2 regions of the Cloacibacillus sp. genome follow, and region 2 is predicted to be linked to the other one. Evidence: riboswitches for the same ligand, from Rfam matches in the RefSeq annotation. Region 2 holds a riboswitch; the other holds the start of a gene.
The links. A riboswitch is a leader RNA that binds a small molecule or an ion and turns the genes downstream of it on or off. The one in region 2 is predicted to bind molybdenum cofactor.

Region 1: it holds a riboswitch for molybdenum cofactor, as region 2 does, so the genes downstream of both, LIO98_RS14720 (substrate-binding domain-containing protein) here and LIO98_RS12010 (response regulator) in region 2, are expected to answer to the same signal.

What each region holds. Positions count from the first base shown of each region.
Region 1 is NZ_JAJBUX010000118.1:97,029-108,505, forward strand. It holds gene LIO98_RS14685 (pyridoxamine 5'-phosphate oxidase family protein) at 1-163, shown strand, start outside; gene LIO98_RS14690 (adenosylcobalamin-dependent ribonucleoside-diphosphate reductase) at 296-1,996, opposite strand; gene LIO98_RS14695 (potassium transporter TrkG) at 2,184-3,635, opposite strand; gene trkA (Trk system potassium transporter TrkA) at 3,632-4,996, opposite strand; gene LIO98_RS14705 (sodium-dependent transporter) at 5,454-6,791, opposite strand; gene LIO98_RS14710 (hypothetical protein) at 7,233-8,267, opposite strand; gene LIO98_RS14715 (metallophosphoesterase) at 8,294-8,971, opposite strand; molybdenum cofactor riboswitch at 9,070-9,187, shown strand; molybdenum cofactor riboswitch at 9,391-9,511, shown strand; gene LIO98_RS14720 (substrate-binding domain-containing protein) at 9,597-10,448, shown strand; gene LIO98_RS14725 (ABC transporter permease) at 10,543-11,238, shown strand; gene LIO98_RS14730 (substrate-binding domain-containing protein) at 11,265-11,477, shown strand, end outside.
Region 2 is NZ_JAJBUX010000095.1:5,902-17,378, reverse strand. It holds gene LIO98_RS12025 (LysR family transcriptional regulator) at 1-105, shown strand, start outside; gene LIO98_RS12020 (methyltransferase domain-containing protein) at 250-1,005, opposite strand; gene LIO98_RS12015 (IclR family transcriptional regulator) at 1,109-1,852, opposite strand; molybdenum cofactor riboswitch at 2,075-2,196, shown strand; gene LIO98_RS12010 (response regulator) at 2,277-2,972, shown strand; molybdenum cofactor riboswitch at 3,524-3,679, shown strand; gene LIO98_RS12005 (molybdopterin-dependent aldehyde oxidoreductase) at 3,812-6,655, shown strand; gene LIO98_RS12000 (cupin domain-containing protein) at 6,851-7,282, shown strand; gene gpt (xanthine phosphoribosyltransferase) at 7,523-8,029, opposite strand; gene LIO98_RS11990 (hypothetical protein) at 8,108-8,329, opposite strand; gene LIO98_RS11985 (MBL fold metallo-hydrolase) at 8,326-9,180, opposite strand; gene LIO98_RS11980 (AEC family transporter) at 9,263-10,204, shown strand; gene arcC (carbamate kinase) at 10,395-11,390, shown strand.

The DNA of each region.
Region 1 (11,477 bases), on a different contig from region 2:
ATTCGCGACGACGGAGGCGGCGCAGGCGAAGGCTCTGGAAGTTATGCCGGCGCTGAAAAATATCTATTCCGTTGGCGACGGCGTCTTTGAGATATTCTATCTTGACGGGGCGAAGGCCGTCCTGTCTAATATGAAGGGAGAGAGCCGGGAGCTGGCCGTTTAAACGGCATTCCGTCGTTGTGCCTCACCTGACGAATATATCAGGATGGAATTACGTGAACATGAGAGATACAACCCCCCGCGGTTGGGCCGCGGGGGGTTGTCTGTTTGTATTACCGGCGTAAAGGGTTGTTCTTTACTGCGGCCTTTTGAGCACGAAGCGCGGTCTAGCCGCCGCCATCACCGGCACCGGTTCGCCCTTCGGCGCTGATTTTTGCGTGCTGTCCTCTTCGGCCTTCTTTTCGTCCTCTTTCCTGTAGAGCACCTGGCTTGATTTTGAGCCGTCGCGGTAGACAGTGATGCCCTTGCAGCCCTCTTTCCAGGCGAGTGTGTAGGCGTTGAGCACATCCTGAACGCTGCATTCGTGGCAGAGGTTGACCGTCTTGGAGACGGCGAGATCGGTGTAACGCTGGAAGACGCCCTGCATACGGACGTGGGCCGAGGGAGACACGTCGTGGGAGGTGACGAAGACCCTCTTCATGACCTCTTCCGAGAGTCCCTCTTTCTGGGCCCGCTCATAGTAGCGGTTCACCTGCTTCATGATAACTTTTGTGCCGTCCGTTTGTGTGCGCACGCGCGTATGCTCGAGAGCGAAGAGCGGCTCTATGCCGGAGGAACAGTTGGCGAGCAGGGCAATCGTGCCGGTAGGCGCAATGCAGGTGAGCGTCGCGTTGCGGCGTCCAAGGTGCGCGAGTGTCTCCGGTATGCCTTTCTCTTTGCCGAGGGCCACCGATGTTTCGTGCGCCCTCTGCTGGATCGTCCGCATGATGTTTTCCGCGAGCTCGTAGGCCTCTTTGCTGTCATAAGGAATATGGAGCTGGAAGAGCAGGTCGGCCCAGCCCATGACTCCGAGCCCTATCTTGCGCGTCAGCTTCACCGCCTCGGCGATCTCAGGCAGCGGGTAGTGGTTGACGTCGATGACGTCGTCGAGGAAGCGCGTCGCCACCGCGGAAACCTCGCCCAGCAGTTCATAGTCAAAGGCGCCCTCTTTTACCATCTTGGCGATATTTATCGAACCGAGGTTGCAGGCCTCGTTCGGGTAGAGCGGGGACTCGCCGCAGGGGTTTGTGCTGGTGAGCTCTCCGAGGTTGGGCGTGGTGTTGCCGCGGTTTATCGCGTCAAGGAAGATTATCCCCGGATCGCCCGTGCGCCAGGCCGAATCGGCTATCTCCGCAAGCAGCGCCGCCTCCTCGCCCCGTGGGTCGCTGTTGACCTTTTCCATGAAATCGTCAAAGACGCCGACGGAGATGTTGAAGTTCGTTATCGTCCCGTCCTTGTCCTTGCAGTGGATGAACTTACGAATATCGGGGTGGTCGATATTGAGAATACCCATGTTGGCGCCGCGGCGCATGCCGCCCTGCTGGACCGTCTCCGTCGCCTTGTCGAAGAGTCCCATGAAGGATACGGGGCCGGAGGCGCGTCCGTTGGTGCTGTTGACCTTCGCGCCCTCGCTGCGGAGCTTCGAGAAGTTGAAGCCGGTGCCGCCGCCGCTCTTGTGTATCAGCATCTGCTTGCGCAGAGCCTCGCAGATGCCCTCCATAGAATCTTCCACACCGATGACGAAGCAGGCCGCGAGCTGTCCGTGCGGCGCGGGGCGTCCCGAGTTCATGAGGGTGGGGCTGTTGGGCAGAAAGAGAAGTTCCGCCATCACGTCATAGAACTCGTCCGCCCATTTATACTGCATGGCAAGACTTGATTCCGCGCCCGCGACATGTTTGGCGACCCGTTCAAGCATCTGCTCCGGTTTCTCTATAGGGTTTCTGTTCTCGTCGCGCCACAGGTAACGGTCGCGTAAAATATCTTTGGCTGAGGGGCTGAAAGCTGGCTTTATGATCATGATGACAGACCTCCGAGATAAAAACATAGTTTTAATTGGCAGGCGCGTTTTTTACGCAGCCTTTATTTATAATAACATAAAACTGCCGTTTTGGAAGGTAAAATACACTATATATATTGACATCTTATCCACAAAACACTAGTGATAGTGTGACTAACTTTGTGGATAAAAATAGGCCTTTTTTACGTTACTTCTTCCAGATATCTTTGGTGAAGAGGAGGAGCACCGTATATAGTTCAAGTCGTCCGCAGAGCATGTCGAAGGTGTAGACCCATTTCGCGAAGGCGCTCTGTCCGGCGAAGTTGCAGACGGGGCCGACCTCCGCCAATCCGGGACCGACGTTGCTCAGCGTGGCCGCCACGGCGCTTATCGAGGTTACGATATCGTTGCCGTTTAAGCTGACGGCAAGCGATGAGGCTCCCCATATTAGGAAATAGATGGTGATGAAGCAGGCCGAGGAGGTGACCATCGAGGGGCTTGCCGTACCGCGTCCCTGAAAGATCGCGACGACCGCGTTGGGATGGACCATTTTTTTGAGCTCCGCGGCGGCTCCTTTGAGGACGACCTGAAAACGCACGCACTTGATCGCTCCCGCGGTCGACCCCGCGCAGCCACCCACTAGCATGAGAAAGAGCAGAAGGAGCTGTGTGAATATCGGCCACAGCGCGTAGTCCGCGGTGGCGAAGCCGGTCGTGGTGATGATGCTGACCACCTGGAAGGAGGCGTAGCGCAGGGCGTCGGCAAAGCTGCCGTATATTCCCTTCCAGAGCAGTACGGCGCAGATCATCAGAATGGAGGACCCTACTACCACAGTGTAGAAGCGGAACTCCGAGTCGCGGTAGGGGCGCAGGCTTCCGCCGCGAATGGCCGCGAGGTGGAGGTTGAAGTTTGCGCCGGAGAGAAACATTATAAGCGTGAGAATATAATCAATATATGCGGAATTGTAAAAGGCGACGCTGGCGTTATGGGTGGAGAATCCCCCCGTCGATACGGCGGCGAAGATATGGGCGGTGGCGTTATAGACCGACATTCCTCCGAGGACCAGCAGGACGATGCCGACGACGGTCAGCCCCATATAGACCTTCCACAGCATCATCGCCATATCGGTGATCCGGGGACTTGTCTTTTCGAGGCTGGGACCTGGGCTTTCGGCCTTGAAGAGCTGGGTCATGTTGATGCCGAAGAGCGGCAGCATCGCGATTACGAGGACGACGATCCCCATGCCGCCGAGCCACTGTGTCTGCGCGCGCCACATGAGAATGCCACGCGGTATCACCTCGACATTCCGCAGGACGGTGGCTCCTGTTGTCGTAAATCCGGACATCGCCTCAAAGTAGGCGTCGGTGAAGGCGGGAATATATCCGCCGAGCATATAGGGCATGCAGCCCTGTAGAGAGGCTACCACCCAGGCGAAGGCGACGCCGGCGATTGCCTCGCGCGTCCCCAGTTCGTCCTTTGAGGAGCTGCGCCCCGCTATGTGCAGCACCGCCGCCATCGCCAGCCCGGTCAGCACGGAGAGCAGGAAGGCGTGAATATCGTCGCTGCCGTCCTTCAGCGCCCAGGCCAGCGGAAAGGCCATCGAAGCGGTTATCGTCAGTATAAGTATTGACAGAAAACGCGCGACGATCCTGTAATTCAAGAGTTGTCCTCTCCGAAGGGACGCATGGCCGTGTCCATAACGGCAGCAGTGCCGAATACGACCACCTTGTCGCCGGCTTCGAGGACCGTTTCGCCGGTAGGGATCAGCATTTCGCTTCCGCGCTCCAGCAGTCCGATCAGCGAGCCGGGCGGCATCTTCAGGTCGATGAGGCTCATGCCGTTGGCGGGCGAGTCTTTGGACAGCGTTATCTCAACGGCCTCGGCGCTGATCTCCTCGAGCACCGTCAGCACCCTCGAAGAGCCGGGGTAACGGACGCTGCGCGTGATGACGTCGGCGAGCGTCTGGTTGCGGTTGACGATCGCGTCGACCGGTATATGGTTCGTCATTTCAAGATAATTTGACCGGCGCACCACCGCGATGCTCTTGGATACGCCGAGGGTTTTCGCGAGTACCGAAAGCATGAGGTTCGTCTCGTCGTGCTCCGTCGCCGCCACGTAGCCGTCGGCCTCCGCGATGCCCTCGGAGAGCAGGAACTCCGTGTCCGAACCGTTTGCGCAGAGCACCATCACCTCCGGCAGTTCGCGGGAGAGTTTTTCGCACTTGGCGCGGTCCTCGTCGACAAGGCGCACCTCGATGCCGCGGATATGGGATATGAGCCTCGCCGCGGTCTGGTAGCCGACCTTTCCTGCGCCGACGATGAAGACCCGCTTGAGGCGTTTTGATTTGGAGGGCTGAAAGAGCCGCTCTATATCGAAGACTATCGAGCGGTAGCACATGGTATAACAGAGGTCTCCCGCCTGCAATACGTCCATCGCCTTGGGGACGAACGAGTGCTCCCCGCGCCTGATGCATACGACGAGCATGATCATATTCGGATTATTTTTACGTATTTCATAAAGTTGAAGCCCCTTGAGGGGGGAGTCCTGCGCGATGCGGAAGACATAAATCCCCGCGCGCCCTCCGGCGATCTCGTTCGCGTGTATAGCGGAACGTACCTCGAGCAGCTCCTCTATCTCCTTCGCGACGGAGCGTTCCGGCGAGATTAGCATATCGATGCCGAGATCCTTCGCCCAGCTCTCATTGTCCGTGAACTCCAAGCCTACGGCGCGCGCGATGACGTGAGGCACGCCCATCCTCTTCGCTATCCAGCAGGCCATGAGGTTGACCTCGTCCTTATTGGTACAGGCGATGAGCATCGAGATATCGGAGCTGCCCTCCCTTATCCCGGCCTTTGCGAGCACGCTCGGACGGGCGCCGTTGCCCCTGATCACCATTACGTCAAGAGAGTTCTCAGCCCTTTCGGCCCGTTCCTCGCTGTCTTCGATGATGATGATATTATGTCCGTCCGACGATAAATTTTTGGCTACGCTGTATCCGACTTCGCCCGCTCCGACAAGCACAATGCGCAAAATGGATCTCCGTCCTTTCGGGACTTGATTCTAAATCTGGTAAGTATATTACGATAGTTTGGAGATTTTACAAGTCATTTAAGGCAAATTGTGGCTGGGGGGATACAAAAAGAGGGAGAAGGGGCATGCCGCGCGCCCCTCCTCCCATGAGTGGGAAATGTCTTACTTGCGCTTCTTGCTTTCGGCGCTCATTGTTTTTTTGATGGCCCAGGCGAAGCAGCCAAACCCGATAGCGACACAAAGAATCATATTAGCCTGCCACATTGAAAAGTCCTCCTTTACCTCGGTGCCTTTAATCGATCTTATTGGAGTGGACGAGACGTTTGGAGATGACCCCGTTCAGCAGGAAGCAGATTATCGCGATAATGCCCCATTCTACGACCATCGAGCCTGGGGTGTACTGGTACGTAGTGATCGGCCAAAACTTGTACCACTCTCCCGGATACCACTAAGCGGCGTCCCACATCCACCAGCCCCAGACGAAGGCGAACTCAAAGGGGAAGAACTTGATGCAGCTCCACATCCACTTTACGTGAATGTCGGAGCAGGGCATGATGTCCTCTTCCCAGAGCTTATCCACGCCGTACTTAAGCGAGGCCAGCGAGTAGATGAGCCCGACGACGAGCAGCCCGACGCCCCAGACCATGTCCTGATTCTCAAATACCCGGTTGTCGAGCGCCGAGAAGGAGCCGACGAACAGGAAGAAGATCGCGACGCACATCGTCGCCTTGACGCGGGAGAAGCCCATGTCGATCAGGTTGCGAGTGCCTGTCTCAAGCATCGCGATGACAGAAGAGAGCGCCGCTGAGAAGAGGGCGAGGAAGAAGAGCACCGCCATAACGAATCCGCCCGATGTGTGGGCGAAGAGGTTTGTCAGGTGGACGAAGGTGAGTCCGTTCGCGCCGGCCTTCATGACCGCCTCGGGGTCCGGTGAAAGGGCGTAGACCGCGGGCAGGACGACCATACCGGCGAGCATGGCGGCGACCATATCGCCGAAGGTTACCGTGAAGGAGTTGAGTTCGATGTCCTCGTCCTTTGCCGCGTAGACGTAGTAGACGTGGAACATGCCCCAGCCGGCTCCAGAGGACCAGGCCGCCTGCGTAAAGGCCGCGAGCCAGATCCTTGGGTTTAAGAAGTCCTTGGGGTCGACGTGGAACATATATTCAAAGCCCTTCCAGGCTCCCGGCAGGAGCACGACACGCACGAGAAGGACCGCGAGCAGTACGAATACGGCGGGGATCATGATCTTGTTCGCCGTCTCGATGCCGCCCTGAATGCCGCGGAAGATGATTACCGCGGAGAGCGCGATGGCGAAGGCGAACCAGCACCAGGCCTCATAAGCTGGGGGCGTCGTCGCGAAGCCGGAGAAGAACTGCGTGGCGAAATCAGTCCCGCCGTCCCGGACGGCGTCAAGGAATCCCGTGAAGATCAGAACTAAATATTTTGATACCCAGCCAAGGACGACGACGTAGTAGCATCCGAGCATGATACATACCATCGCGCAAAATGCGCCGACCCAGGCGTATTTCTCTCCCAAAAGCGCTTTGAAAGCTCCCGCGTTCGCCATCCTCGTCTTTTTTCCGAAGACGGATTCGGCGCAGATAAGCGGTACAGCCCAGACAAACAGGGCAAAGAAGCAGATAAGAATGAAAGCTCCGCCGTTATTGGAGGCAACCTCACGCGGGAAGCGCCAGATATTTCCGGTGCCTACCGCCATACCGAGAATTGTACATAAAAGTCCCCAGCGGCTTGAGAATTGTTCTCCGCCTTTTTTGATTTCAGCCATGCCATAAACCTCGCTTTCTATAATGTGATAATAAAATTAATAGTATTTCCTGCCGCGCCATAACATAGTTAATACTCATGTTAAGGCGCCGTATCCTTTCATTTAATAATTAAAATTTAAATAATTAAAAACTGCGATTACAATGTTATTTTAGTTTACCATATTTTAAAATATATTACAATAATAAAAGAATTGAAATATCAACGGTCAAATTTTTAATCAAATTAAAATTATTTTTTGATAGAGGGAGGGTGTAAGTTGTTTTTTTAGGTTGATTTCGTCCTTAAAATTTAATATTAGTCCTTATTTAGAAATTATCGTAACAAAAAAATTAACGATTCTAATCCAGTGGAGAGACAAAAAATTTTCGCCTCGAAAAGAATCTCTTTTTGAGGCGAAAATTATTAAAATACAGCTATTAAATATCTAATATATCGATATTTAAGCATCCACTTTTGCGCCCACGGGACGTTTCCTCTGTCTGTCTATCTCGGCCTCAAGCCTTATCAGTTCGTTTATCGAATCGATGTCGATGTTTTTCAGTATCTCGTTACGGTTCATGATGCCTATCTCGTTGCGCGTCCTGCCGGGATTTTTTTCAAGCTCCGTGAAGGCCGAGATCTTGCGGTCCCCGTGATAGACGTCAAAGTCCACGAATCGCTGTCCCCGGTCGTTGTATTCAAGTCCCATCGCGAGTTTCTTTATCGTCTGGATATCCACCGGCGTATAGAGCTTCATCATGTAGACGGGGATCGTCCGCCGCGTCAGCGCCTGTTCCCGCTCCCATTTTTCCTTGAGCACGATCCCTATCTGCATTCCCTGGGTCACGGTGAGCAGCCTTTGGCGGTGGAGGTCGAAGAGACCGTCGGAGTCGCATATTTTTATTTCAACATCGTTCCAGTCGGGGGTGCCGAGCGAGTCTCCGAGGTATTCTATGCCGTGTACGGAGAGGTACTGGACGATCGCCCCCTTTGAACGGGTATGGATGAGCAGCGCCCTTTTATAGATGTCCTCAACGGGGATGCTCTTAGCGAGGGATTTTGGCGTAAAGTATATTATTGAGGAGGTGCCAGGGATGTCGGGACGGAAGATGGGGTCGCGGTCGATGATCTCGCCGCCGATGTCCCGCTGTATCGCGCTGATGCCGCGTTCAAGGTTTCCCATGAGACGCATCATTATATAACCGGGCATCATGCTGACGCTGTCCACGCCGCCCGTCATACGGCTGTTAATCAGCGTCGTAAGGAGAAGCTCGAGCGGATTTTCCGAGACATAGGTCTCATACAGCGGGCCGCCCTCCTCGGAGCGTGCGGTGAGAAAGACGAGTCTCCGCGTCGGCCCGTATTTCCTCAGAGCGCTCTCGGCGTCGAGCGAGATCAGCGTCCCCCAAGCTCCAAGCTTGTGGCGTATCTCCGAGACCTCCGAGGAAAGTTTGATCGCGATGCTTTCGGGGCCTGTCCTTACCAGCGATATCATTTTGTCCTGCCTCCTCCGTGATAGATTTACAACGAGACCTTTTTGCGCTGGAGCCGTGCGTTGTCCGTCCCCGGAGGGTAGGGGATGGAGATCACCTCTCCGGTATAGATGTGGATCAGGTACATCGACTGTAGTCCGTTAAGGTACATACGCCCCTCCTCCGTGCAGCCCGAGGCGTATTCGAGGTTATGTCCGTAAAGGTTATATTGCGCCGGGTCGCCGCTCACATCTTTATAGGTGTGTCCCGCCCGGAAGCTGAACTGTCCCAGCGAAAATCGTCCGGGGCTGGTCCATACCTGCACCGACTCGCTGTGCGGCTCTTCGAGCAGCGTCGGGACGTGGTCGTGATTTCCAGTGACGAGGATCGCTCCGTAGTCCTCCTCCTCAAAGATGGAAAGGAAATTCTTTATCCGCTTTTGATAGAGGTCAAGCATTCCGGGGCGCTTCTCAAGTTTGATATTGTCTACGAAGTCACCCGTGTGAACTATCCAGGCGGGATGGAGGCGTCGCAGCACGCGCCGCAGATAGGGATAGATGGTGTAGGGTGTGTCGGAAATATGCAGCACCATATCCCTGGCGTCGATGCAGGGCGGGTTGATGCCGAACCATATTCCGAGGTCGTCAAAGTGCTTGATGATCGGGCACTCCCTTATCTCCTGAAGCGTCGGTTTCGGAATGTTGGGTGGTATGTGCAGTGTCGCCATGTCTATCGCCTCTTTATTATTTCAAAAAATTTTACGTAATTATGAACGAAAGACTTGTCTTTTTATCCTCCTTATTGTACCATAGTACCGATGATAAAATAAATATGGTTCTCCGAGCCTGCGTACCTAAGGAAAATATCTATGGTTATCAGGCCGTCAGGGTTGTTTTGGAAACGAGACAGCCTCCCTTTGGAAAGGAGAACGGCTGTTGCTTATGTTACGGGCCGTACTCTATACAAGGGGGTACGGCCCGTTTATTTTGTCGCCGATAGCTTAAAAAACACACAATCTCCACTTAAGCAAGGGGTGACCCCAACACCCCTTGTTTTCCCTTGATTTATTTGTTGAAATAATAACCGGAAATAGTGTACAATAGCGGCGGTGCGGATTTTATCCGCCAGGTGTTACCGCGTATGTTTGCCTGCATACGTCCCTGAAACTGCCTCTCCTGCGGCCGTGCGGTCATGGAGGCCAGTCGTTAGGGCGGTTCTGGAAACGGAACCGTCTCCCGTTGTGGAAAGGGGATCTCCGAGGCTTGCCGCCTCCAATCTTTTATCCTCCGTCCCGCGGGTTTTGAATATCGGTTGTAATGCAACACAAATCTCACGAGGAGGGTTTCTAACCCATGCGTATCAACAAGAAAGGCTCCATTATCGCGTTACTTCTCGTCGTCTGCCTGCTGGCCTTTGGCTCGCTCGCGACGGCAAAGGCTCCCGTGCTCCGGATGGCGACCACGACAAGCACCGACAACACAGGCCTGCTCGACTACCTCGCCCCCATCCTTCTTAAGGATACCGGCATTGAGATCCAGTGGGTATCCGTCGGTACCGGCAAAGCCCTTGAGTACGGACGTAACGGCGACGTTGACGTCGTTCTCACCCACGACCCCGCGGCAGAGGACAAATTTATGGCCGAAGGCGCCGGTTCCAACCGCCGCAAGGTCATGTATAACGACTTCGTGCTCATCGGCCCCGCGAACGATCCCGCGGGCGTAAAGGGCAAGCCCGTTACCGAGGCCTTTGCCACGATAGCGAAAAAACAGCAGCCTCTCGTCAGCCGCGCCGACAAATCGGGCACCCATTCCGCCGAACTTAAGATCCTCAAGGCCGCCGGCGTGAAGGATTTCGACAAGGCGAAGTGGTACGTGCAGACGGGTCAGGGAATGCTCAAGACGATCAACATTGCCGACGAGCAGAAGGGCTACACCCTCACCGACCGCGGAACCTTCATCAAATATGACGCCGGACTCAAAGGCAAGCCGGGCCTCGTGATCATCTGCGAGGGCGACCCCGAGCTCCTCAACAAATACAGCGTCATGGCGGTGAGCCCCCTGAAGCACTCGAACGTCAAATACGACCTCGCGCTCAAATACATCGACTGGATCACCTCTTCAAAGGTCCAGAAGGATATCGCGGACTTCAAGGTCGAGGGAAAGCAGCTCTTCTTCCCCGAAGCCGAGATTCGCGCGGGCCACTAACAGCTTAACAGAGCCAGTACATAGGGCGGACGCCGGATGAAAATGCTGAAGCGTCCGCCCCTTTTATGCGGAACTAAAAACAGGGACTGATTCGATGGATTTCATAGCGGACGGATTCATACAGGCTTTCAGTCTCCTCTTCTCAATGGACGAGGAGACTATGAACATCCTTGTCACCACGCTGCAGCTGACGGCGGTTTCGATGGGGGGTATACTGCTCATCGGGCTGCCTCTCGGCTTCCTTCTCGGGTACTTTGATTTCCCCGGCAAACGCTGCGTCCGTACCGTGGTAGACACGCTGCTCGCGCTGCCGACCGTGGTCATCGGCCTGCTCGTCTACGCCTTTATCTCGCGGCGCGGTCCGCTTGGCGGCTGGGACCTGCTCTTTACGATTGAGGGCATGGCCATCGGGCAGATCATCCTCGGGACGCCGATCGTGGTCGCCTATACGGCGACGGCGATCGAGGGGCTTGACAACCGCCTGCGCCAGACGCTGATGACGTTGGGAGCCTCGGGCGCGAAGCTTGCGATGACGAGCCTGTGGGAGGCCCGCTTTCTCGTCCTTGTCGCCGCGCTGACGGCCTTTGGCCGCATCGTCGGTGAAGTCGGCTCCGCGATGATGCTCGGCGGCAACATCAAATGGCACACGTGCACGATAACCACGGCCATCACTTTGGAGACCGGCAAAGGCGACTTTGCCCTCGGCATCGCCCTCGGCGTTATCCTCATCCTCATATCCCTGATACTCAACATCTCTCTGACATTCCTGCGCCGCAGGACGCAAAACTAAGACCAGACAAATAAAAAATACTGAATATGGACGGTGTAACTGAGATCATGAAAAAATTTGCCATCGCGCTCGCCGCTCTTCTCATATGTTCGCCCGCCTTCGCCGGCACGATAAAGCTGTCGAGCACAATCGGCCCCGTCGACGCGGGCATCATCCCGCTTCTTGCCGAGACATACAAGGCGAAGACCGGCACCGACTTTGTCATCGAAAAGGCGGGGACCGGCGCGACACTCAACAAG
Region 2 (11,477 bases):
CCCGCGACGACGAACTTCGGAGTGATCGCAAAGAACCTCGCCGCGCTTCCGAAGTGCGCTGTTGATTTCATAGATATTTATATGACTGATCAGATGAAAATTTAGTAAGCATGAAAATAAGGAGGTACGCTGCGGACTGATGCTGCCGAGTCCGGCCAGTGCCATTTTATGATAAAGGCCGCCGCGCAATAGAGATATCTAAAGTGCGGCGGTCGGTTTTCAGACTGTATTATTCGCGCTGTTTCGGGGCTATTCCTGCGGTTTCACCGCGAGGAAGCGCAGCCGTACGTAGTCGGCGGTCCAGCCCTTCTTCTCATCGAAGAGCGTCGGACGGCAGTAGTCTTCGACCTCCTTATAGAAGGCCTCCCGCTCCGCGTCGCTGAAGCCCTCGGTATGACTTGCCGAGAATACCTCCAGCCAGCCGCGAAGTCCCGCGGGAAGCGGCGTCGGGCGGTCGATGCGGGCGATGAATTTTACCTGAAAACCCTGATTTTCCAGGATCTTCGAGAAGGCTCCGAGTTCGGGATATTTCCATGGATTGCGTGCCTTATAATCCAGGCCGCGCTTTATGAGGGCGATCTTCATCCCCTCGCGGATGATGCGAACGCATCCCTCGCCGCCGCACTCGGCGGCGAAGCGGCCGCCTGGTTTCAGCAGGTTCCAGACGCGGCGCGCGACGGCGTAATGATCCGGCATCCAGTGGATCGCGGCGTTGCTCATGACGGCGTCGAACTTTTCATCCATCTTCAAGATCTGCGCGTCCGCCAGGAAGGCCTCAACGCCGAGCTCACGCGCGGCGGCCACCATCTCGGGGCTCGAGTCGGTGCCGATTACGGAGCAACCCATTTCGGTGAGCTTCTTCGTCAGGATGCCCGTGCCGCAGCCAAGATCTAAAATCCGCTCTCCCGCCTTTGGCTCAAGGAGTTCTATCACCGGTTCCCCAAGTTTGGGAACGAAGTCCGCGCTCTTCCTGTATTCCTGCGGGTTCCAGATTTGATTTGTCATAGATGACGGCCCCTCTTTCTTAGAGCGCCGCCGTGCGCCGCTCCCTATTGCGGGGCAGGCGGAACGGCGGTAGCTGATTTGTATTTTGCTGTACCCGTCCCTATTATATCTGAGTTGAGACCTCTCTGCACATCTTTTGTATCTGCGGAACGAGATTTACCGCCTGTTCCTCGGTGAATCGCTGCGCCGGTCCCGCGATCGAGAACGAGAAGGTAAGTTCACCGCGGCGGTTGAAGATGGGGACGGCGACCGAGATGATTCCCTCTTCGCGGTCCCCGTAGCTCAGGGAATAACCGAGGGTACGCACATTTGAGAGCTCCAGCCGCAGCTTATCTGGTTCGAAGAGAGTCGTCGCGGTGATCTTGCGGGCATTCTTTATCTCACGCTCGATGGTCTCCTCGCCGAGAAAGGCGAGCAGCGCCCGTCCGCCAGCGCCCACCCAGAGCGGCAGGCGGTCGCCTACGCGCATCACGCACTGCATCGATAACAGGCTTTCCACATGCTCAAAGCAGGCGCGGTCCTCGCCGACGACGCCGTAAAGAGAAACGGCCTCCTTCGTCTCGTCGCGCATCCGCTTCATATAGGGATAGATTATCTGCTGCGGGCGGAAATTGGCCTTCGCCACGCTGCCGAGCAGATAGAGCTGGTTGCCGAGCGAATAACAGCGGTCGCTGTGGCGGTGGAGCATATTGAGGTTCTCCAAGGTGCTGGCAAGGCGCAGCGTCGTCGTCACGGGAAGCTGTATCCTCTCCGCGAGTTCGCTGAGTGTCAGCTTATAATCATCTCTTGTAAATGCCTTTAAGATCGAAAAGGCGCGTTCTACGGAACGTACGGAATCTTCCTTCATGACAGCCTCCAAAATATATCATATTTCCAATGTATGGAATGAAATTGCATTGTGCGATATAATAATAGTTGAAGAGCAGAAACTTTGCAACAGGATATTTAGCCTTTTGCCGCTTCTCTTTGTTCAAGTGCGGAATAGCGCTGTTTGCTGACGCCGTTTTTTAGAAATATGCCTCTCTCCTTGACGAAAACAACCTCTTTGTTATAATCTTAAATGAATAAAAATGAATAATACCCCCGAGTCAAAGCTCCTGCAAAGAAAAATATTCTTATGGAGCACGACCAACGGGTATCTTTGGAAACGAAGGTGCCTCCCTCTTGGAAAGGGGAAAAGAGACCACAGGCGCGGGCCTGTGCGGTGGCCTTTTCCTAATCTTTTTGCGGAGCACCGAATCTACGAGATTAGAGAGGAGGAAGAGGTTAAAATGCGCAGCCTGAAAGTCCTGATCGCAGAGTCAGATCCACTTCTTCAAAAACTTTATTCCGATATCATCATCAACGACAGCGCTTTTACTCTGCTAAAGTGCGTCTCCACGGGGCCGCAGATGTTTGAGGCGATGCGCTGCATCGACGTTGACCTGGTGCTGCTCGACCTATTCCTCAGAGATTTCAGCGCGACTGAAGGGTTGGACGACCTTCGTAAATCCTTCTCGCGCACCGACTACATCGTAGTCTCCTCGGGCGAGAATCCCGAGCTTGTGCGCAAGGCGCTCTGTGCCGGCGTCTTTGAATTTCTCGTTAAGCCTTTTTCCTTCGACTGCCTGCGCGCCGCGCTGAAAAACTACCAGATATACCACCATTCGCTAACCGGCAGGACGCACCCGTGGCAGCAGGAGGACTTGGACGCCCTCGTCTCGATGAAGAGCCACGACCCGTCGTGGGCCAACAACCGTTCGATCCCCAAAGGACTCCAGCTCAAGTGTCTCAACGACATCGAATCATTTCTCAAGAGCAACGAGGAGACCTTCTCCGCGCAGGAGGTCGGGGAGCATCTCGGCATCTCCCGCTCCACCGCGCGCCGCTACCTCGAGTTCCTTACCATGAGCGAACGTGTCGTCGTCGAGTACGCCTACCGCCGCGTGGGCCGTCCCGAGAAACGTTACCGCATGGCGCTGCTGTAGCGCCCGATTCAGATTTAAATAAAAAAACATAACAAAGATAGAAGGGGGGAATGTGCTCCCCTCTTTTGTTTTTTTATAGATAAATCCCTAAAAACAGCTTGTAAAAAACAGCGCCGCCGCGCACTGTTATTTATGTCGGCGCAAAAAGACGGACGCTCCGCTGCGCCGCCCATAACCCCAGGCAGCGTTTAATAGTTGTAGATAGATTTTTCTACGACGGCCCGTCTGCAGATACTTCGGGGGGTAAAATCTGCCTGTGCGGAAACGTTTATACTTTAAATAAGGAAGATATTTTTTGAAGGGAAAGTTGCGCGATATTATCACTAATCGACAGCGGTCAAATATCGTGGTTTCACGACGGTGAACCGATAATTTTGTACTTTTGCCAGATGACGGTTCATTTTCTTGCCTTTTCGCAACTTACTTGTGAAAAAATTTTATTATCCATAAATTAATCAAAATAGCGCATAACGTCTCATATTCTACCTAAATATTGCTCATTATTGTGTACTTTTGTATGATTTGTATAGAAAGTTTAGACAATAGTTGCAACTTAGTTGCAACCCCGAGTTTCATTTCCTAACGCAATAACGCTATGGAGATGCGACCAGTGAGCCGAAAGGCTCCAAGGGCTTTTTCGGGAAACCGCGAAGCCTCCCGGGATGCGCAGAGCATCCGAATTGGAAAGGGGTAAGGATATATTTGCCGCGTTAACGGGCGATGTACACCGCTTCCTCTTTTCGATGAAAATGCAGTCAAGGTTTCTTATTTATTTCCAGAGCTCCCGCATGGCATGGCATGGGATATGGAAAAATTCATTTCGAGAGAGGAGATTTTCAATGGCAAAGGAAATGACAGAGGCACAGGTCCAGTCAAGCTATCATGTCAAGAATCTTACCATCAACGGCGTACCGAGGCGCGTAATTGGCAAACCCGAGGTCACGCTTCTCACCGTTCTTCGCGACCAGCTGAAGATGACGGGCACAAAACGGGGCTGCGACTGCGGTCAGTGCGGCGTCTGCAACGTAATACTCAACGGCAAGGTGGTCCGCGCCTGTATCACCCGCTGGAAGAACGTTCCCGAATTCTCGCAGATCACGACGATCGAGGGAATAGGCACCCCCGACAATCTCCACGCCCTGCAGTGGGCGATGATCGTCTGCGGCGCTATCCAGTGCGGTTTCTGCACCCCCGGATTCATTACCTGCGGTAAGGCTCTTCTCGACCAGAACCCGAACCCGACGCGCGAAGAGGTTCGCGAGTGGTTCGGCAAGAACTGGATGGCCTGCCGCTGCACCGGCTACAAGCAGATAGTCGACGCCGTCATGAAGGCCGCCGCCATCATCCGCGGAGAAGAGAAGATCGGCGACCTCGCGAAGATGTACAAGCCGGGAGATTCCGTATGGAACACCGATTATCCGCGTCCGAACGCGGTCTACAAGGCGACCGGCCTTTGGGATTTCGGCGATGACGACCGTCTGAAGCTGCCCGAAGAGTTCCTCTTCGCCTATCCCTATTCTGTCGAAGGCGTGCGCCACGCGAAGGTCAATAAGATCGACGTCAGCGAAGCCGAGAAGATGCCCGGCGTATTCAAGGTAGTCACCTACAAAGACGTCAAGGGTACGAACCGTATCCGCGGCCAGGTCGGCTGCGCCTCCGCCCTCACGGACGGCTGGGAGCGCCGCATCATGGTCGAAGAGGGAGACAAGATCCGCCAGTGGGGCGACGTCGCCGCGATAGTCTGCGCCGATACGGAGGCCCACGCCCGCGAAGCTGCCGCCAAGATCAAGGTTGACTATGAACAGCTTCCCGAGCTCATCGACATCTATCAGGCGATGGCTCCCGACGCGATAAAGGTCTACGATGATATCGAAGGCTACGATGGCATGCCCAACGCCTGGAACAAACGCGTATTCACAAAGGGCGACGATCCCAAGAATGATCTCGACAAAGCCGAATATGTCGTTGACGACGAATTCCTCAGCTCACGCCAGCCCCATATGGTGCTCGAGCCCGACTGCGGATATGCCTACTACGACGAAGAGGGCAAACTGACGATCGCCTCAAAGTCGGTCTGTGTCTACCGCCATCAGATGATGATCGCGCGCGGCATCGGCGTGGCTCCCTCGAAGATCCGCGTCATACAGAACAACATGGGCGCCTCCTTCGGTTATAAGGTCGCCCCGACCAACGAACCCTATCTCGCGATCGCCCTTATCGCCTGCGGACGTCCCGTCTACATGCGCATAAACATGAAGGAGCATAATATCCGCACACCGAAGCGTTCTCCGTTCCTTATGCACATCCGCGTCGGCGCCGACAAGAGCGGCAAGCTCGTCGGAGCGGAGCAGACCTGGTGGGTCGATCACGGCCCCTTCAGCGAATCGGCCAACGACCTTACGAACAAGGGCGGACAGTTCTTCTTCTCGCCCTACGCGTATGAGAATATGCGCGCCACCGGCTATACCTGCTGGAGCAACCACCGCTGGAGCGCGGCCTTCCGCGCCTACGGCGCACCGCAGACATACTGGGGCTGCGAGACGGCGATGGACATGCTCGCCAACAAGTGCGGCATCGATCCCTTCGACTTCCGTGAGATGAACCTCCTCGAGTGGGAGCCGTTTACGGAGAATCCGCGCGGACAGTTCCCCTCGGGATACGCGCCCGAAGTATTCCCGCTTCCCGAGATGATGAAGAAGGCCCGCCCCTACTACGAAGAGATGAAGAAGAAGGCGGCGGAGCTCTCAACGGATGAAAAGAAGTACGGCGTAGGCGTATCGATCGGTATCTACAACTCAAACGACGACGGCGCCGACGAAGCGGCCAGCAACATCGAGCTTACGAAGGACGGCGTCATCCTCTACAACACCTGGGAAGACCACGGACAGGGTGCAGATATCGGCTGTGTGGGTACGGCGCATGAGGCGCTGAAGCCGCTGGGACTTGCTCCCGAGCAGATCAAGCTCGTCCTCTCAGACACCGCGAAGGCTCCGAACAGCGGCGCCGCCGCCGCCAGCCGCTCACAGGTCATGGTCGGCAACGCGATCGTCGACAGCTGCAAGAAGCTCCTTGACGCGATGCGCAGGGAAGACGGCACGTACCGCACCTACGACGAGATGATCGCCGAGAATATCCCCGTGTTCTACGAGGGTTACACGCAGGCGATGGTACTGCACGCCGACGGCTCAACCGAGGTCTGCTCGGGCAACGATAAGGATACCGGGCTGGGTAAACCCTTCGGCTTCCATATGTTCGCCGTCAACCTCGCGATGGTCTCCATCGATATGAAGACCTGCAAGGCCCACTGTGAAAAGTTCGTGCTTGTCGGAGACGTAGGAGTCATCAACAACTACCTCGTAGTCGACGGACAGCAGTACGGCGGTATCGCGCAGGGTATCGGACTTGCCCTCACGGAAGACTTCCTTGACGAGAATAAGTACAACAACTTCATCGTCATGGGTCTGCCCTACATCAAGGATATCCCCGATGAACTCGAACTGGTCCATGTAGAGACACCACGTCCTCTTGGCCCCTTCGGAGCTTCGGGAACCGGCGAAATGCCGCTATCCGCGCCGCATATCGCGGTCTGCAACGCTATCCACAATGCCTGCGGCGTCCGTATCAAGGCTATCCCCGCGACCCCGGATAAGATCAAGGCTAGACTCGCGGAGCTTAAGAAGTAGGATAGAGCGCTTCACGCGCGTGGGAGGCCTTCTCCCGCATGTGTAACGAATGACTCAGAGAGGCCGGCATGGAGATTTTTCTGTGCCGGTCTTTTAGTAATAAGATTTTTACGGTTCGGAGTACAGGCTTCGGTCGATTTATGCTAGACTGTTGCAGTAACGGTATCATCAGTTTATTTGTGTGGAGGGGATATTATGAGCGAAAAAGAGAAAAATTATGGTTCGATATACGAGCTTCCGCTGCAGAACGCCTCGGCGCTTGCGCCGGAGATAGAGAAGAGGACGATATACGGCCCTGAGAACTGCTGGGACGATTATGTCATGCGCCATTTCATCCTGCCGGCGCACAGGGGTATTCCCGCGCACGAACATGAATGGGACCACCTGATGTTCACGCTCTCCGGCGACGGCGTCGTGGAGGTCGAGGAGGAGCCGGGCAAACGTGTCCCATATCTCATGAAGACCGGTTACTGGACGCGCGTTCCCGGAGGTCTTGTCCACGAATATAAGAACGACAGCGACGTACCTCTTGAGTTTTTCTGCATCGTCCCCACGCGCGGCGACCCGCACGCCAAGAAATTCTCGATGCGTGCCGAGCGCGCGAAACGTAAGGAAGAGGCTGAATAGCTTAGGCAGACCGCCGGTTTTCGGCGGATAAATGATAAATGCAACGCCGCGGTCCTTTTTACGAAGGCCGCGGCGTAGTATTTTTTATAACGAGAATATTATTGGACGCTCAGGCGCGTTGGACATTCGCCGGTGTTTTAACGGGAAGCCGCAGCGGGGCCGCCGCCATACGGGCTAACGGCGCGGACGCCAGAACGTTTTTTCTTTGGGTTGAATCTCTATTTGTCTATCGGACCGTCCTTATTTCTCCAGCTCCATATCGACGATTGGCGGGATGAAGGCTGTAGTCGGCGCGGTATCCCAGGGGAAGAGCACCCAGGTATCCTGGCTGACCTCGGTGACGAAGGTGTCGACCATCGGGCGTCCCTCGGGCTTCGCGTAGACGGTGGCGAAATGGGCGGGGCCGAACATGGCGCGGACGATCTTCGCCGTTTTGCCGGTGTCCACGAGGTCGTCGACTATCAGCCAGGTATTGTCGACCCCCGCGAGGTCGGGTCGCTTGAGGATGTTGGCCGCCGACTGGTCGCGCATCGTGTAGCTCGATATGCAGATGGTGTCCACCAGGCGAATGTTGAGCTCGCGCGCGATGATCGCCGCGGGGACCAGCCCTCCGCGCGCCACGGTTATGAGACGGCTCCAGTCGGAGCGGATGTCAAGCAGCTTCCAGGCAAGGGCACGGCAGTCCCTCTGTACCTGTTCCCACGACACGGGATAATTCTTGTGATATCTTGCGGTGGTTCCGGCCATTTATATTCCCCTTTTCATGAATTCGGATAAAAACCATTTTTAATTGTACTAACAGAGCCCGCAGTTGTCTATCGCCTCTCAGGGATTGTCCCCGAGTTCGTCCAGCAGGGAGTCGATCTCTTCCCGACAGCCGTTTTCGCGGCGCAGCACCGCCGTGATCTCCACCAGGCAGCCCTCGCGCGCGCCCGCCGGCAGCAGCGCCGCGGGAAATTCGAACGCGGGGCCGTCCTCCGGCAGCAGCCGCGCCGTGCCCTCCGCCACCGCGTCGATGAAGAGCAGGCTCTTCTTACCGTCACTCATTTGACCACCCTCTTTCTTTCAAATGTGATGCTCTTGCCGTTCGTGCGCAGCTTGACGGCGCCGTCAGCGGTGTCGAAGCGGCGCACTCCCGCCTCCCTGATGGCTTTGACCACCTCTTTGTGCGGATGTCCGTAGCTGTTGCCCCGCGCGTAGCTGAGAATGATTATCTCGGGGGAGACATCGCGCAGCATCTTCCTGTCCGTGCCGTTACGGCTGCCGTGATGCGCCGCCTTGAGCACCACGGCCTGCGGCAGCGGCTCCAAAGTCCTGCGTTCTTCTCTCTCCATGTCGCCGGTTATGAGGAAGGAGATATCGCCGTAGGTGACGAGCAGAACGAGGCCGTTGTTATTGGCGTCGCTGTCGGTATTTTTCAGCAGCTTCGCGGGGCCCAGCACATCGACTCTGACGTCGCCGAAGCTCTCCGAGAAGCCGCGCTTCGGCCGCCCGAAGGCGATCTTTCCCTCCTTGACGGCGCGGTAGAAGTCGCGCTGTACGCGAGAGCCGTGGTTATAGCCGGAGTCCCACACCTTGCCCACCGGGAAGGCCGAAAGCAGCTCCTTCATACCGCCGATGTGGTCCTCGTGCGGGTGCGTCGCCACAAGCAGGTCCACCTTTTTCACGCCGCAGGATTTGAGATACCGCACCGTCTGTTTTGCGTTTTTCTCCGGACCCGCGTCGATCACGATATTTTGCCCGTTCGGAAGGATAAATAGCGAGCAGTCCCCCTGCCCGACGTCGACGGCGTAATAGCGCAGCTGCGCGGCTCCGGCCGGCGCCCCTGTGAATACGGCGCAAAACAACAGCAGCGCCACGAGGAATATTTGCAGTGGAAATTTTGATCTGTCCTTCATCTTATACCGCCCTTCAAATTACATCAAATAAAACGATATGGTCTATAATAGTAACCTAGTTGAGACTGAAAGGGAGAACCGTATGTTTGGATTTTTTCTAGTACTGCCCTTCGTCATCATAATTATAACGGGAAACCAGCTGCGCGCCCGCGGCTTTTATTCCGCCGACGACATCTCCGCCCTTATGAAGACCCTCTACTGGGTGATACTGCCTCCCCTTCTCTTCCGTACTACCTATATCGCCGGTACGGAGGTCTTAAAACAACCCAATCTCCTCATAGCCAGCACGCTCTGTTATATCCTCACGATAATCGTGGCCTATATCGGTTCCGTCTGGTTTGCCCATAAGGGAGACGTCAAGCGGGTGGCTGTGTCGGTATTCTCCTCGTTCCGCAGCAACAACATCTATCTTGGCTTCCCCGTCATTCAGATGGCGATGGGTGAGGCGGGACTTCACGAGGCCTCCATATATGTGGCCGTTACGACCGTATCCTTCCAGCTTCTCTCTATCGCCGCGGGAGAGGCGGTCCTCTACGGGCGGCCCTCCGTAAGCGGCATTTTGAATATGCTGAAGAAGCTTGCCCGGAACCCGCTGATAATCTCCTGCGTGCTTGGCGTCATCGCCGCGTCCTTCAGCTTCCCGATCCATTTTGTCTTTGACGAGGCGATGAAGCTGATGAGCGGGGCGGCGACCGCCGTGGCTCTGCTTGCCCTCGGCGGCTCTCTCGACCTGTCGCGCATGGGCAAGATCGTCAAGATACTGAGCAGTACCTGGTTCGATACGCTGATAAAATTAGCGGTCAACCCCGCGATAATGTGTGCGGTGCTGGTACTCTTTCCCATCCCCAAGGAACTCTTTCAGGTCACCGTGATGCTCAGCGCGATGCCGAACGCCGTAAACTGCTTCATCCTCGCGTGCGGCATGGGGATGGACAGCGAGTACGCCGCAGACCTCGTCGCCGCGACTACGCTGCTCGGCATCATCTCTATCCCTGCCTGGGCATATATCCTTGGCATGGTCTAAGTAAACTTAAGGTCTATAACAGGTTTATAATAGAAAGTGTAATTATGCTGCGCTGTGGTGAAATTGCGGAAAAATTCCTCTTTTTTAAATTGACATATTGAACTTTTTAGTGGTTTGGGTTTATAATATAGAGACAAAAAATTATTTATCCAGACTAAAAATTTTTAATATGAAGGAGTGCTCGATAACAATGATTCCGCATCCGATCTCCACGAACGACAACCCCTCAAAAGCAACGAAGGTAGTAATTGCCCTTGGCGGCAACGCTCTTATGGAGGCAGGCACCCCGCCGACGGCGGAAGAGCAGCTCAAGGTCGTCAAAAGGACCTGTGAGAATCTCGCCGATATCAGCTGCAGCGGTTATGAGATGGCGGTAGTTCACGGGAACGGACCGCAGGTCGGTCGTCTTGTGCTCCAGCAGGAGATAGCGGCGGCCTCTCAGCCGGACCAGCTTCCCGCGATCCCCTTTGACTGCTGCGGCGCGATGACCGAGGGCTATATCGGTTACCAGATCCAGCAGAGCCTCCGCGACGCGCTGCGCAACAGGAACCGCAACGTTCCCGTCGTTACGCTCGTTACGCAGGTCATCGTGGATGATAACGATCCCGCCTTCGAAAAGCCGACGAAGCCGATCGGCCGCTTCTACAGCGCCGAAGAGGCCGAGAAAGTCGCCAAGGAAAAAGGCTGGACGATGAAAGAGGACTCCGGCCGCGGCTGGCGCCGCGTCGTCCCCTCGCCAAAGCCGAAGAGGATCGTTGAACTTGATTCCGTCAAACGCCTCTGGGATTCGACGATCGTCGTAACGGCGGGCGGCGGCGGTATTCCCGTGATCGAGAACATGGACGGCTCGCTCACAGGCGTGGCGGCGGTCATCGACAAAGACCTCGCGGCGGAGCGCCTGGCGGAAGATATGGAGACCGACATCCTTCTCATCCTCACCGAGGTCGAGAACGTCTACGTCAACTTCGGCAAGCCCGACCAGAGGGCGCTTTCCCACATCACCGTCGCCGAAGCCATTAAATATATGGAAGAGGGGCAGTTTGGCTCCGGCAGCATGGAGCCTAAGGTCATGGCGGCGATCAAGTTCGCCCGCCGCTTCCCCGGCAAGAAGGCGATCATTACCTCGCTTGCGAAGGCTATCGACGCGCTGGAGAACGGAGCCGGTACGGTAATCACCATGGCGTAAAGGGCCTGTCGGCCCGCGCGGAATGGGGCCGTTTGGGTTGACAAAAGCGCTATATCCTGTAGAATATCTTTTCGTGACGCCGTGTTG